Regions from separate parts of the Clostridium swellfunianum genome, predicted to be linked through region 1. Evidence: a T-box and tRNA genes for the amino acid it is inferred to sense, from the RefSeq annotation. Region 1 holds a T-box; the other holds one or more tRNA genes.
What was found. A T-box is a leader RNA that pairs with one kind of tRNA and senses whether it is charged. The one in region 1 lies ahead of thrS (threonine--tRNA ligase), so its partner is inferred to be a tRNA-Thr.
Positions count from the first base shown of each region.

Region 1 (6,694 bases):
ATAATACATAATAATATTTTTATTATATTACTAATACTGTCTATTTAATGTATTTTTTTGTTCAAATGCACAATTTTAAATTTAGAAACAAAAACAACTGCAGATTTTTTTCTACAGTTGTTTTTGTTTCTAACAGTTATCGGCTTTTCACAGACTGTTTGTTTGAGCTTTGTGCTTGCTGCTGATTATTTTGGATACTTTCCAAAGATGCCTGCTGAGCTGCAATAACCAGCATAAGTGCCCCTACAGCAGTAATAAAATTTCCAAGCACATTTACTTCATCCGCTGTTCTATCGCTTGAAAGTATCAAAGCAACAGCATTAGCAAGTATAGTAAGCTCACCTGGAGAAACAGAGTTCGTAAATCCCATTTAGCCTCAATCCTTGAATTAACTTGTTATAATATATTAAATGCAAAATGGTGCATATTTGTTAATCCAACAAAAATCTATAATTTACTTTAATTTTATAGATTTATATATAAAATATGCTATTGTGCCAAATATAACGCTTAGTTCCACAAATATAAAAGCCGGCCCCATTGGAAAGTGATTATTAAAAGCTCCCTGAATAATGCTCCATTGGAGATATACAAACAAATAGACCAATTCAGCTTTTAAAAAAATTATCATCTTTCTTGCATTTTTATATTGAGCTTCTACATTTTTTTCCGTTATTTCTCTAGCATAACTATATATCTCTGGATACTTTTCCAAGAGAGATAGTAAAGAGTATAAAATCATTAATATTATCGGTATTGGCAGCAGAGTGCCGCGCCCACCCCATCCATCTGGATTTCCCTCAATGTTAAAATGTGTTGCAAACCTAACCGGCAGCTTGCTCCAATAAACAGCTGGCAAAATCACGTTTATGATTATTCCTAAAGCTGCAACAATTTCAATCAGCTTTTCCAATCTAGTAAACGGTATTTTAAGTTTAGGATTTTTATACCCATTTACATTATACATTTTTTAATCCCCCATCTGTAATATTATATTAATATATTACCATACGTTGAATATATTTACAAAATACATTCCTTACATATTTCTTACTCTATAGTCTTTATACCTTAAAATAAATACCGCTGGCTTAATCTAAACAGCGGTATTAAAACATATATCTATTAATTTATATAACAGCTACTTCTCCCTCAAAGCTATGTCGGTTCATATCCTTGTTAAGCTTACATATAATTTTTCTTATACTATCCTCAGACAAGTTATATTTACTTACAAGCTCATATACTGTAAAGCCTTCTTTATAAAATCTGTATATTTCAGCATTTCTTTTCTTAATGCTTTCTCTAGTCCCATTATTTTCGCCCCAACCCTTTCTCTCCGTATCTAAGGTTGGTATATAAACTAATTCACCCTGTATATATTTCTGAAGCTCCTTCAGTAACTCCGCAGGTAAAATTTCCTTTCCGTTTTTGTACTGCAATTGTTTGCCCTCCCTAAACTCACTACTTCACCTTTATTTACTACCTCATAAAATCCCTTAAAAACTTGATTAATCATTATTACTCCTCCTTTTTGTCGGAGCACGGAGCAATTAAAGATTGCTCGTTAAAGTCCATTCAGGACTTTAACCTCCTTATAAATATTTAAATATTTAAACATATAAATATATGTTTATTTAACAACGCAAAAGTCCCGCAGAAGGTAACCATCTGCGGGATAAATAACTTGCAGCTTTACTACAAGATTATCTTTAAAAAAAGACATTAAAAAAACAGGACATCTTCCTGCTGTTTCATAAAATCATATACGAAAATTCAGATGATGGTTAATATTTTACCCAATATTTAGTTAGTAATCGTAAACCTCTAGTATTGTAATCATTATTAACCCCACCTCTCATCACATCTTGTTTCTTGAATAATTTTCCTCTAATTATATAATATAGAAACATACTATTATTGTCAACCATAAATATTCACCTCTATAAATCCCTCTGTTAAAGAGGAGGTTTTTAGGCCTCCTCAGCTTATACTTTGTATTTAGGCTCTAAGCCACCTCTTAGTTATGATCAAAACAATCAACTCCTTTACTACCATATTGACCGGTCAAGTTTATTATCCCATAAATATCCTTTTACTCTCAAGGTAAAGAATAGTTATAATTAATTTTTCCCAAAAAAATCAGCTCTTCTATCTGAAGAGCTGACTATAAGTCTTAGTGCTTTTTATAAAGTTTTGTTTTCTATTTCTTCTCTGATTTTTGAAATAAACTCATATAATACAAAGCTGCCCTCATCGCCTTTTCTGCTTCTAACAGAAATAGTAGCCTCCTGCTGCTCTTTCTCCCCAAGGATAATCATATAAGGTACTCTTTCATTTCTTGCTTCTCTAATCTTGTAGCCTATCTTTTCCGCTCTGTCATCAAGCTCAACTCTAATACCTTTATCCTTAAGTACTTTAATTACGCTTTCAGCATAGGAGTTGAACCTATCGGAAATAGGAAGTACCTTAACCTGAACTGGAGCTATCCAAGCTGGGAATTTACCTGCAAAGTGTTCTATCAATATTCCAATAAAGCGTTCAATACTTCCAAATATAACTCTGTGAATTACTATAGGTCTATGCTTTTCTCCATCTCTTCCTATATAGTTTAAATCAAATCTTTGAGGAAGCTGGAAATCTAATTGAATAGTTCCACACTGCCAAGTTCTTCCTAAGCTATCTTCAAGATGAAAGTCTATCTTTGGACCATAGAAAGCGCCATCGCCAGGATTTAATTTAAAAGGCATTCCTATATCCTCAAGCGCTCCTTGAAGTGCTTCCTCAGCCATCTTCCATTCCTCATCAGTTCCCATTGAGTTTTCTGGTCTAGTTGAAAGCTCTACGCTGTACTTAAAGCCAAATCTTCCATAAACCTCATCTATAAGCTTAACTACTCCTTTAATCTCATCCTTAATCTGCTCAGGAAGCATAAATATATGAGCATCATCCTGTGTAAAGGCTCTAACTCTCATTAGTCCATGAAGTGCTCCAGACAGTTCATGTCTGTGAACCCTTCCAAGTTCTCCTGCTCTTATAGGCAAATCTCTATAGGAATGAGTTTCTGATTTATAAACAAGCATTCCCCCTGGACAGTTCATTGGCTTTATTGCATATTCTTCCTCATCTATATTGACAGTGTACATATTTTCCTTATAGTGATACCAATGTCCTGAAGTTTCCCACAGCTGTTTATTTAGTATGATTGGAGTTTCTATTTCAACATAGCCAGCTTTTCTATGAAGCTCTCTCCAGTAATCTATAAGAATATTTTTCAGAACCATTCCCTTAGGTAGGAAAAATGGGAAACCCGGTCCTTCCTCCATAAGTGCAAATAACTTAAGCTCTTTTCCAAGCTTTCTGTGATCTCTTTTTTTAGCTTCTTCAAGCATATTTAAATATTCGTCAAGCTCACTCTTCTTAGCAAAGGCTGTTCCGTATATTCTTTGAAGCATTTTATTTTTTTCGCTGCCTCTCCAATAGGCACCTGCAACTGATAAAAGCTTTATAGCTTTAACCTTGCCAGTTGAAAGCACATGTGGGCCGGCACATAAATCTATAAACTCTCCTTGTCTAAAAAAGCTTAATTCTTCGTCCTCTGGCAAATCATTAATAAGCTCTATTTTATATTTTTCACTACTTTCTTCCATAAGCTTTAAGGCTTCTTCTCTTGAAAGTACGGAGCGTTCAAGCTTCAAGTCCTCTTTAACAATTTTCATCATTTCTTCTTCAATCTTCTCAAGCATCTCAGAAGTAAATGGTTCATCTATATCAAAATCGTAATAGAAACCAGTATCTATTGCAGGTCCTATAGTTAATTGTGCTTCTGGGTATAATCTCTTTACAGCCTGAGCAAGTATATGAGCAGCAGTATGTCTTAACGCTCTTCTTCCATCTTCCTCGTTTGCAGCACTTACAACACTTCCATCTTTTAATATAACCTTTAACATTTTAAACCCTCCTGTATTCCTTTATAGTACGTGTCAATTATTAATTGTCACGCCTCCTGTATTCCTTTATAGTACGTAATAATTATTAATTATTACGCCTCCTGTATTCTTTAATAATACATAACAACTACAAATTGTTAACTTTTTTTATTGTTAACTTTTTATATTTTTATAAATTTATCTTTTTGTAAAATTTGAAAAATAAAAAAACTCGTCTCATGCCTAAACATGGGACGAGTTAACTCGCGGTTCCACCCAAATTACAGGTATAGCAAATAAAGCATTGCCCAAATTTAAAATGCAATCTAAAATAAAAAAACTCCTCCCTAAGCAAGGGACGAGATTATCGCGATTCCACCCAAATTACAGCAAATAAATTACTATCACTGTCACTCAAAACCAATAACGCTGGCAAACGGATAAGCTTATATCCTTATGGGACTTCAGCCTTCAACTCAGAGGTGGTTTTCAATAACACTTATTTTAAGAAGCCTTTCAGCCGGTGGGCTCCTCTCTCTGTTAAACAGTTGTTTATCTACTCTTCCTCTTCACAGTCTTTATTTATTGATATTATATTCCCCTAAAACAATATTGTCAATACTATATTAAAAATTTTCTTAAAATTAGAATTTTGTCATTTCTTATCAATAAATATTTGTACTCCAATTACCTCTTTAAATATTCTACTAACACATGTTTTATGCTAGAATAATATGTAAACACAAATTAAGTAACTTGTTGTTATACAGGAGATGAAGGAATATGCAGCAACCTGATTTCATGAAATTTTCAGATCAACAAAATATATTTTTTAAGGCTATATTTGATAATGCTGCAATAGGAATCGGTATATCAGACTTAAACGGGATACCCATAGACTGTAATAAAGCCTTGCTTGATATGTTAGGTTATACACAAGAAGAAATAATACATCATAGCTTTGCAGAATTTACGCATCCAGAAGATATTGATGAAGATTTAGCATTAATTAAGGATCTTATAGATAATAAAATAAACTCTTATACACTGGAAAAAAGATATATTACAAAGTTTAATAAAATTATTTGGGCCAAGCTTACTGTATCCTTAATTAGAGATGCCTCTAACAATCCTCAATATGTTGTGGCTATGATAGAAAATATAACTGAAGCTAAAAAAGCTATGGAAGAGCTGGAAAAGTCACGAGAAACCGTGTTGGATATAAACGAAAAGCTAAGAAAGCTTAACGAGAAGCTTGAGCACTTATCTCTATGCGATGGCTTAACTGGCTTAAATAACAGACGTTCCTTTGATGAATATTTAGAAAAAGAGTGGAAAAGAAGCTATAGAGAAGGTAAGCCTATATCTTTAATCCTTATAGATATTGATTATTTTAAAAGATATAACGATACTTATGGACATCAATATGGAGATGCTGCCTTAAAAAAGGTGGCTAGTGAAATAGATAATCTACTAATGCGTCCTGGGGATTTTGCAGCCCGCTATGGTGGCGAGGAGTTTGCTGTGATTCTTCCAAATACTGATGAGTCTGGTGCTGAATATATAGCCGAGATTTTAAGAACTGGAATAAAAAGCCTTAAAATTCCTAACAAATCTTCTAAGGTAGATAATTTTATAACTATAAGTTTAGGGGTTACTACTATGATTCCAAGAAAGCATTCAAACCTTAACGAACTTATAGGCAAGGCTGATAAGGCATTGTATATGGCTAAGCAGCAAGGCAGGGACAGGTATAGTGTATATAATATAAACTGCGTTTATTAAGGAATATTGTTAAATCCCTCGCAGTTTGTTATATTTAACAAATACCTGCAATACATATAACAATAAACTAGAATATAGTATGCAATAGTTTTATAGATAGGAGGATTAAATATGTTATCAAGAAATTTAGATAAAGCGAGAGAGGCCTACAAAAATAAAGATATACAGGCTTCTATAAAAGCCCACCAAATTGATATATCAAAAGCTGAGGAAGCTCACAGCTCTGCTGGGCAATACATAAAAAGTCTTATATACGGTGGTCTAGATGGGATTATTACTACCTTTGCTGTAGTTGCAGGAGTTGCTGGTGCAGCTTTATCTCCTGGAGTTGTACTTATATTAGGTTTTGCAAATCTAATTGCAGACGGGCTTTCTATGGCAATCGGCGACTATCTAAGTACAAAAGCTGAGACAGAGTTTCAACAAGCGGAGAGGGTTAGAGAAGCTTGGGAGGTTGAACACTATCCTGAAGGAGAAAAACATGAACTTATGGAGCTTTATATAAATAAGGGCATGGACAAAGAAGATGCAAAAACAGTGGTAGATATAATAGCAAAAAACAAGACTGCTTGGGTTGATATAATGATGGTAGAAGAGTTAGGAATAATTCAAGAGGACGAATCTCCTCTTAAAAACGCTTTAGTCACCTTCTTTTCCTTTATAACCTTTGGTTTTATTCCAGTAGTTACTTACGTAGTTTCTAGATTTATACCTAATATGCCTATAGATACCTTTACACTTTCCTGTATACTGACTTCGCTGACTTTGTTCGCTTTAGGAGCACTAAAGGTTAAAGTTACAGGCAAAAACTGGTTCAAATCTGGGCTTGAAATGCTTATTGTAGGCGGGCTTGCTGCAGGTGCTGCTTATGGCGTGGGTATACTTCTTGGCGGAATTGCATAAATAAATATATAACAAAATGGACTGGTTCATTAGAATTTATCTTCTATATGCCCAGTCTATTTTCATATATAATAGAC
Region 1 is NZ_JAMOFV010000006.1:2,493,033-2,499,726, forward strand. It holds gene NBE98_RS11835 (hypothetical protein) at 137-370, opposite strand; gene NBE98_RS11840 (DUF1648 domain-containing protein) at 455-967, opposite strand; gene NBE98_RS11845 (CD3324 family protein) at 1,131-1,442, opposite strand; gene thrS (threonine--tRNA ligase) at 2,187-3,950, opposite strand; T-box leader at 4,281-4,511, opposite strand; gene NBE98_RS11855 (sensor domain-containing diguanylate cyclase) at 4,713-5,714, shown strand; gene NBE98_RS11860 (VIT1/CCC1 transporter family protein) at 5,826-6,617, shown strand; gene NBE98_RS11865 (NAD(P)/FAD-dependent oxidoreductase) at 6,694-6,694, opposite strand, start outside.

Region 2 (6,694 bases), 220 kb from region 1:
GAAGTTTCTGAAATATCAAGATCTATAAAGGCACTAGCTAAGGAAATGAGCTGCCCTGTTATTGCACTTTCTCAGCTTTCTCGTGCTCCTGAACAAAGAGCAGACCATAGGCCAATGCTTTCTGACCTTAGAGAATCTGGTTCTATAGAGCAGGATGCCGACGTTGTTATGTTTCTTTATAGAGATGAGTACTATAATAAGGAAACAGAAGAAAAGAATATGGCTGAGTGTATCATAGCTAAGCAAAGAAATGGTCCAACAGGAACAGTAAAGCTTGCATGGCTAGGTCAGTATTCTAAATTTGGTAATCTTGATACAGTTCATACAGAATATTAGGATGGTGCAGCAGTAATGCTGCACCATTTTGTATATAAAGTGTAAAACTTAGCTAGAATATGGAATTATTTATCATATTATGTTATAATTATGCGAAGTATAGTTTAGTTTGGTAAATTGGGGGATATACATGGAGGTTTATGTGGCTCGTCAGCCAATTTTAGATATAAATAGAAAAGTAGTTTACTACGAGCTCCTGTTTAGGTCAAATCAGGATAATTATTACGTAGCTTTAGACGGAGATAAGGCCACCTTAGAGGTTATAACAAATAGTTTTACTTTAATAGGAATGGGAAGTTTAACTAATGGAAAAAAAGCATTTATAAATTTTACAGAAAGTCTTCTTTTGCAAGAAACAGCATTGTTGCTGCCGAAAGATAAAGTTGTGATTGAAATACTGGAAACGGTTACTCCTTCTGATGAAATTGTAGAGTGCTGTCGTAAGCTTAAAGCCTTAGGCTATGCTTTGGCTCTTGATGACTTTGTATTTAAGCCAGGCTATGAGGCTTTAATAGATATTGTTGATTTCATAAAGATTGATTTCGTAGCAACAAAGGGCATAGAAAGAAAAGCAATTATTGATAGATTTAAAAATAAAAATATAAAGTTTTTGGCTGAGAAGGTCGAAACTATTGAAGACTTTAATGAAGCTGTAGGTTTAGGTTATACTTATTTTCAAGGTTATTTTTTTAGTAATCCAACTATATTGAGTGCTAAAGAAATCCCAAGCAACAGCTTATATAATTTTGATTTAATAAAATTGATGAAGGAAGATAATTACGATATTATAAATATCGCAAACGCAATAAAGAAAGATGTGTCTCTTTCTTATAAACTATTAAAATATATCAATTCTGCTTCAATAGGTCTTAAGACTGAAATCCACTCAATAAGGCAAGCTCTTGTATTGATGGGAAAAAAAGAATTTATGAAGTGGGCATCATTAGTAACTATTAGAAGCTTTAATGACAAAAACAGTGAAGCAATAATGGATATTTCAATTTTAAGAGCATTGATTGGAGAGGCTATTGCTAGTAAGGTTAGCATGGCTAGTCGAGCCTCAGAGGTTTTTATAATGGAGATGTTTTCTAATATTGACGTTCTCTTAAATCAACCTATGGAAAAAATTCTTCAGGATCTGCCAATAGCTGAGGATATAAAGGCGGCCCTTCTTGGGGAAGAAAATATATTTAGATCTATAAGTGAATTAATTCTTTGTTACGAAAAGGCTGACTGGAAGAACTTTAGTAGTTTTTCAAAAAGATTGGGACTTAGAGAAGAAGAGATTCCACCTATTTATGCTAATGCAGTAATAGATGCTGCTAACATTATAGGAAACTAAATAATTGAAATAAAAATACAATTTATGGTATAATAAATATATAAGGTGCTTCTGTAGCTCAGTTGGTAGAGCAACTGATTCGTAATCAGTAGGTCAGGGGTTCAAGTCCCCTCAGGAGCTCCATGTAATAAGCGCACAAAAACCTCGATAGTTACTATCGAGGTTTTTATATTTATTACCTGTTATACACAGATTCAGCAATATTCATAGCGTGGTCAGCAACTCTTTCAAGATTGCTTATCATATCAAGGAAGACTGTTCCGCTGTAAGCGGTACAGGAGCCTGAATTAAGCCTTTTGATATGAGTTGATCTAAGATCCTTTTCCAAGCTATCGATTCTTTCTTCTATATCTAGAACAGTTTTTGCTTTAGTTGCATCGTTATTCTCAAAGCTTTCAATACTTGTATTTAATGCAGTTAAGGTATAGCTATATATATGCTCAAGCTCAGACATAGCTTGGTCTGAGAATGGAAGCCTTCTAGTAATTTTTTCCTGAGAAAGTTCAGCTAAGTTTTCTGCATGATCACCTATTCTCTCAATATCATTTACAACATGATACATAGAAGTGATTAATTCTGAATCCTCGGCGGAAATCTGCTTATTTGCAAGCTTAGCTAAGAAAGAAACAATATCAGCTTCAAGTGTGTTAATAAGCTGTTCATTCTCAAGCACTTTTTTAATTAAAGCTTCATCGTCGGTTTTAAAAGCTTGCATAGATAGTTCCAAGTTTTGCTTTGCTTCATGAGCCATTCGTATTATTTCCTTTACAGCTTGCCTTACTGCGATAGCTGGAGTTTCTAAAAGCCTCTCATCTATATATTTTGTTTCAACCAATTCATATTTATCATCACCCGGTATAAGTTTATTAACAAATTTAATTAAATAAGGTATAAACCATACTAGTATAAAAGTATTAACTATATTAAATAATGTATGAGCATTAGCAATCTGTCTCTTAACATCTGCTCCAGGGCTTATAAAATTAACAGCGCTGGTAAATGGGTTTAGAGCAAGAGTAAATATAACTGTACCTATAACATTAAAAGTTAAATGAAATAATGCTGCTTTTCTGGCTGCTTTTGAGGTTCCTATACTTGAAAGCATAGCCGTAATACAAGTACCAATATTTGTACCAAATAAAATCGGTATTGCAGTTCCAAGAGGTATAGCACCACTACCTGCCATTGCTATAAGAATACCTGTAGTAGCAGATGAACTTTGCACTACTGCTGTTGCTAACATACCTACTATTATTCCGAGTATTGGGCTCTGCCCTAAAGTTACTATCATATTTTCAAAGGCAGGAGTAGATGCTACTGGCTTTAAAACTGTCTCCATAAACTGAAGTCCCATGAAGAGTATACCAAAGCCAAGAACAATGTGACCAATCTCTCTGCTTTTTTTAGCTTTCGAAAATAATACAATGCCTGTTCCTATACCAACAAATATAGGAGCTATAGCTGTTAATTTAAAAGCAACTAATTGAGCAGTTACTGTTGTACCAATATTGGCTCCCATTATAACTCCAGCAGCTTGATATAAGTTCATTAAACCTGCATTAACAAATCCTACTACCATTACTGTAGTAGCACTGCTGCTTTGGATTATAGAAGTAACTACTGTTCCAACTAAAATACCTTTAACAGGGTTTGAAGTGATTTTTTCTAGAAAACCCTTTAATTTGTCGCCTGCTGCATTCTCAAGGCCATCTCCCATAAGCTTCATTCCGTAAAGAAATAGTCCTAGGCCTCCTAGCAGACCAATTATAATTCCTGAGATATCCATTGTTTCTCCTCCATATCATTTGTTCTTAAAAAATCTCACAATGAATATAATACTATATTTACTATCACTTTGTTAAGAGAAAGCTGAGATATATTATAGTAGAATTGAATAAATAATAATAAAGTGTTAGATTGACATAAATAAATCGTTTTCAAAAATACCAAGGAGTTTCTACCTTGGTATTTTTCTTTTTTTGTTCTAAAGCTTTATAAGGCTCCAATATATTATTATTAAGCACTAAATGACTTATGAAAAACACTAGGGGGTAAAGTATGGGGAAGCGTAATAAAATATTAATTATTATTTTTTTAATATGCTTTATACTCCAGCCTTTTATTTTAAAAGAAGTTAAGGCTGCAGAATTAGAAAAAAATATCATCATTCTTATAGATAACTCAGGAAGTATGAAAATAACAGATCCGCACAGATTGGCTGTTGTTGCAGGAGCAATGCTTATAGATACAGTTGATGAAAATACAAATTTAAATGTAATAGCATTTGGTGATAAACCTGATTTTGTGCAAAAGCTCGCAGATAGACCTTCTAAAGAAAAACTAAAGTCCAAGCTATCCGGACTAATGTTTGATAATAGTAGAACTAATCTAAAGGAAGGGCTAAAAGAAGCTTTAGGTCAGTTTGAGAATGTACAAGGAGAAAAAACCATCATAGTTCTTTCAGATGGTAAGGAAGATCCGGTTGGCGGAGTTACTGAAGAGCATATGAAAGAACTATTTTCTTTAGGAGATAAAGCTCATGATATGAGAGTTATGGTTCACTGCATAGGTCTGTCTGAATATGCTGATGAAGATACTTTGACAAAGCTAAGTTCAAAGACTGGAGGAGACTATTTTTACAGTGAAAATCCTTCAGGAATTTTTGCTGCGCTTAATAAAATATTAGGCAGTCTAAATAATTTTTATACTATTGAGCAATTTACAACAAATTCAAATACTGATAAAGAGATAAAGCTGAGCTCTTATGTAGACGAAGTGGTTATAAAGATAGCTTCTTGTGATAATACAGTTCCTTTAGTAGATGTAGCTTTTGAAGAAGGAATAACTCCTGACTATAAAATAGGAGATAAATATAAAATATATAATTTTAAAAATATCAAAAGTAGTACTATAAGAATAACTTCAAAGGATAAGGAAAGTAATTTTGTTATAGTTCAAGTGAAATCTAAAGTTCAGCTTAATATAAATTCTTCTAGTGATAATTTATCTATACCGTTTAAAGTTCCTATGGATATTAAAGTTAATTTTCAAGCAGAAGAAAATATCAAAGGACTTCATATGGATAAGCTTGAGGATGGAATAAGAGAAAGAATAAGCAGTACTGATAATGAGTTTAAGTTTACCTTTAAAAAAGAAGTACCAGGTAATTACCCAATTCTTATAACTGCTTACGATGGAAATGGAAACATAGTTGCTGTAAGGGATATTAATATAACAGTTAAGGATTACCCTCCCTTTTATTATACAAAATCTCTTCCGAGCACTATAATAACTGAAAACAGCTTTAAGGTAGAAATAAAGCAGCAGGATGACTCTAAGGTGAATAATCCTTCAGGAGAGATTTATATTGAGTATGGAGATAAGTATGAAAAGATTCCTCTTAAATTTGAAGGTGGAATGCTTACCGCAGATATAAATCTTAAAAATTCAGGAGAAATTAAAATTTCTTCGAGAATTGATGTTATAAGGGATAATAAAACTTATTCCTACTATCTGCCGTATTTTAATTCTAAGGTGCTTGAAAAGCCTTTTGTTGAGCTTTCAAGCGAAAGCTATGCTAAGCCTTTTAAGCAGAATGAACAAGTTAACTTAAGACTTTCTATAAATAAAAATTCAATTTATGGCGAAGAGGACTTTTTTATACTGAATAGCAAAAATGAGAAAATAGGAGAATTTAAATTAAACAAAGACAGTAAAGGAAGGATAGAGGTTGCTCTAAAGCCTTTAGGTAAGGGTGAGAATTTTGAGTTTTTTATAAGACCCAGAAACGAAAAGGGCGTTAAGGTTACAAGTAAGATTTCTACTAATATAAGAGTTGTATCAGATGGAAGTTATTTTATAAGCAAGAATAGAAGAATTATTACTTGTATTGTTATATTTTTATTGTTAGTAGCTCTTGTTATTGCCACTGGTTTTGCAGGATATAAAATATACGTCAGATCTTGCAAGATTAATAAGGAAGTAAGTTTTGTTATTTCCTCTAATGCAAATATACATACTAAGGGGATTTATGTAGATATAGATAACCCATGTACGTATATAAATTTGATTAATGATAGGATTATTGTAGATAGCACAGAAAACAATGCTATAGGGAGTTTTGAATTAAAAGCATATAGGGGCTTTAAAATTGTGCAAGGGTTAAGTTTTCTTCTTCATAAATATATATTAAGAAAAGATGAAGTATTTAAGCTTTGGTATAAACCTATAGTACGTCATGTGAATTCATACAGTGAAGAAATATCAGACATTCCATACCTGGAAGGAGAAAAGCTTAAAGTAAAGCTAGGTCAAAAGGAAATAAAAATAAATTTTTTATAAAATAAAAACATAGGAGGCTAACTATGCAATACCCTAAGGTTCCAAAGGATATTCTGCCAACCCTTGTAATTGGACTTGGAGGAACAGGATACCAAGTAGTAAAAAGACTTAAACAGCTTTTTAACAAAAGATACAACACTGATAAGCTGCCTGTTAGATATCTTTTAATTGATACAGACCTAAAAACTTTTCTAGATGATAATGTAAAGAATAATGAAAAGTGCCAATTAAGATTTGGGGAAGGAATAAAAAATACTCTAGATTGGGCTTACAATAATCCCAATTTTGAATGGCTGCCTCAAAATCCTAGGATAACTCCTGATTTTTTTACTTCTACAGACCAGGGAGCAGGGCTTGTCAGACCTATTGGGAGAATGTATTTATGTAAAAATGCAAAGCTCGTCTACGATAATTTGCAGACAGCAAAAAACGATTTAGTAGACTTGCATAAGGTTTTAACAGACCTTGGAGAGAATTACCTTGAAAATATAGATAGGCATAAGGTTTATATAGTTGGTTCTTTAGCAGGGGGAACAGGCTGCGGAACCTTCCTTGACGTTGCAGTAATGATTTCAAAAATATTTAACAGAGACAATACAAATATTATAGGAATGTTTACTTTGGAAAGCTGCTACGATGATAAGCTCTCCTCGGATTTAGATGCCCAAAATAGAA
Region 2 is NZ_JAMOFV010000006.1:2,714,405-2,721,098, reverse strand. It holds gene NBE98_RS12975 (replicative DNA helicase) at 1-336, shown strand, start outside; gene NBE98_RS12970 (EAL and HDOD domain-containing protein) at 467-1,678, shown strand; tRNA gene NBE98_RS12965 (tRNA-Thr) at 1,726-1,801, shown strand; gene NBE98_RS12960 (Na/Pi cotransporter family protein) at 1,854-3,464, opposite strand; gene NBE98_RS12955 (vWA domain-containing protein) at 3,737-6,019, shown strand; gene NBE98_RS12950 (tubulin-like doman-containing protein) at 6,043-6,694, shown strand, end outside.
Region 2: it has a tRNA-Thr gene. The T-box ahead of thrS (threonine--tRNA ligase) is inferred to sense a tRNA for this amino acid. The anticodon was not compared.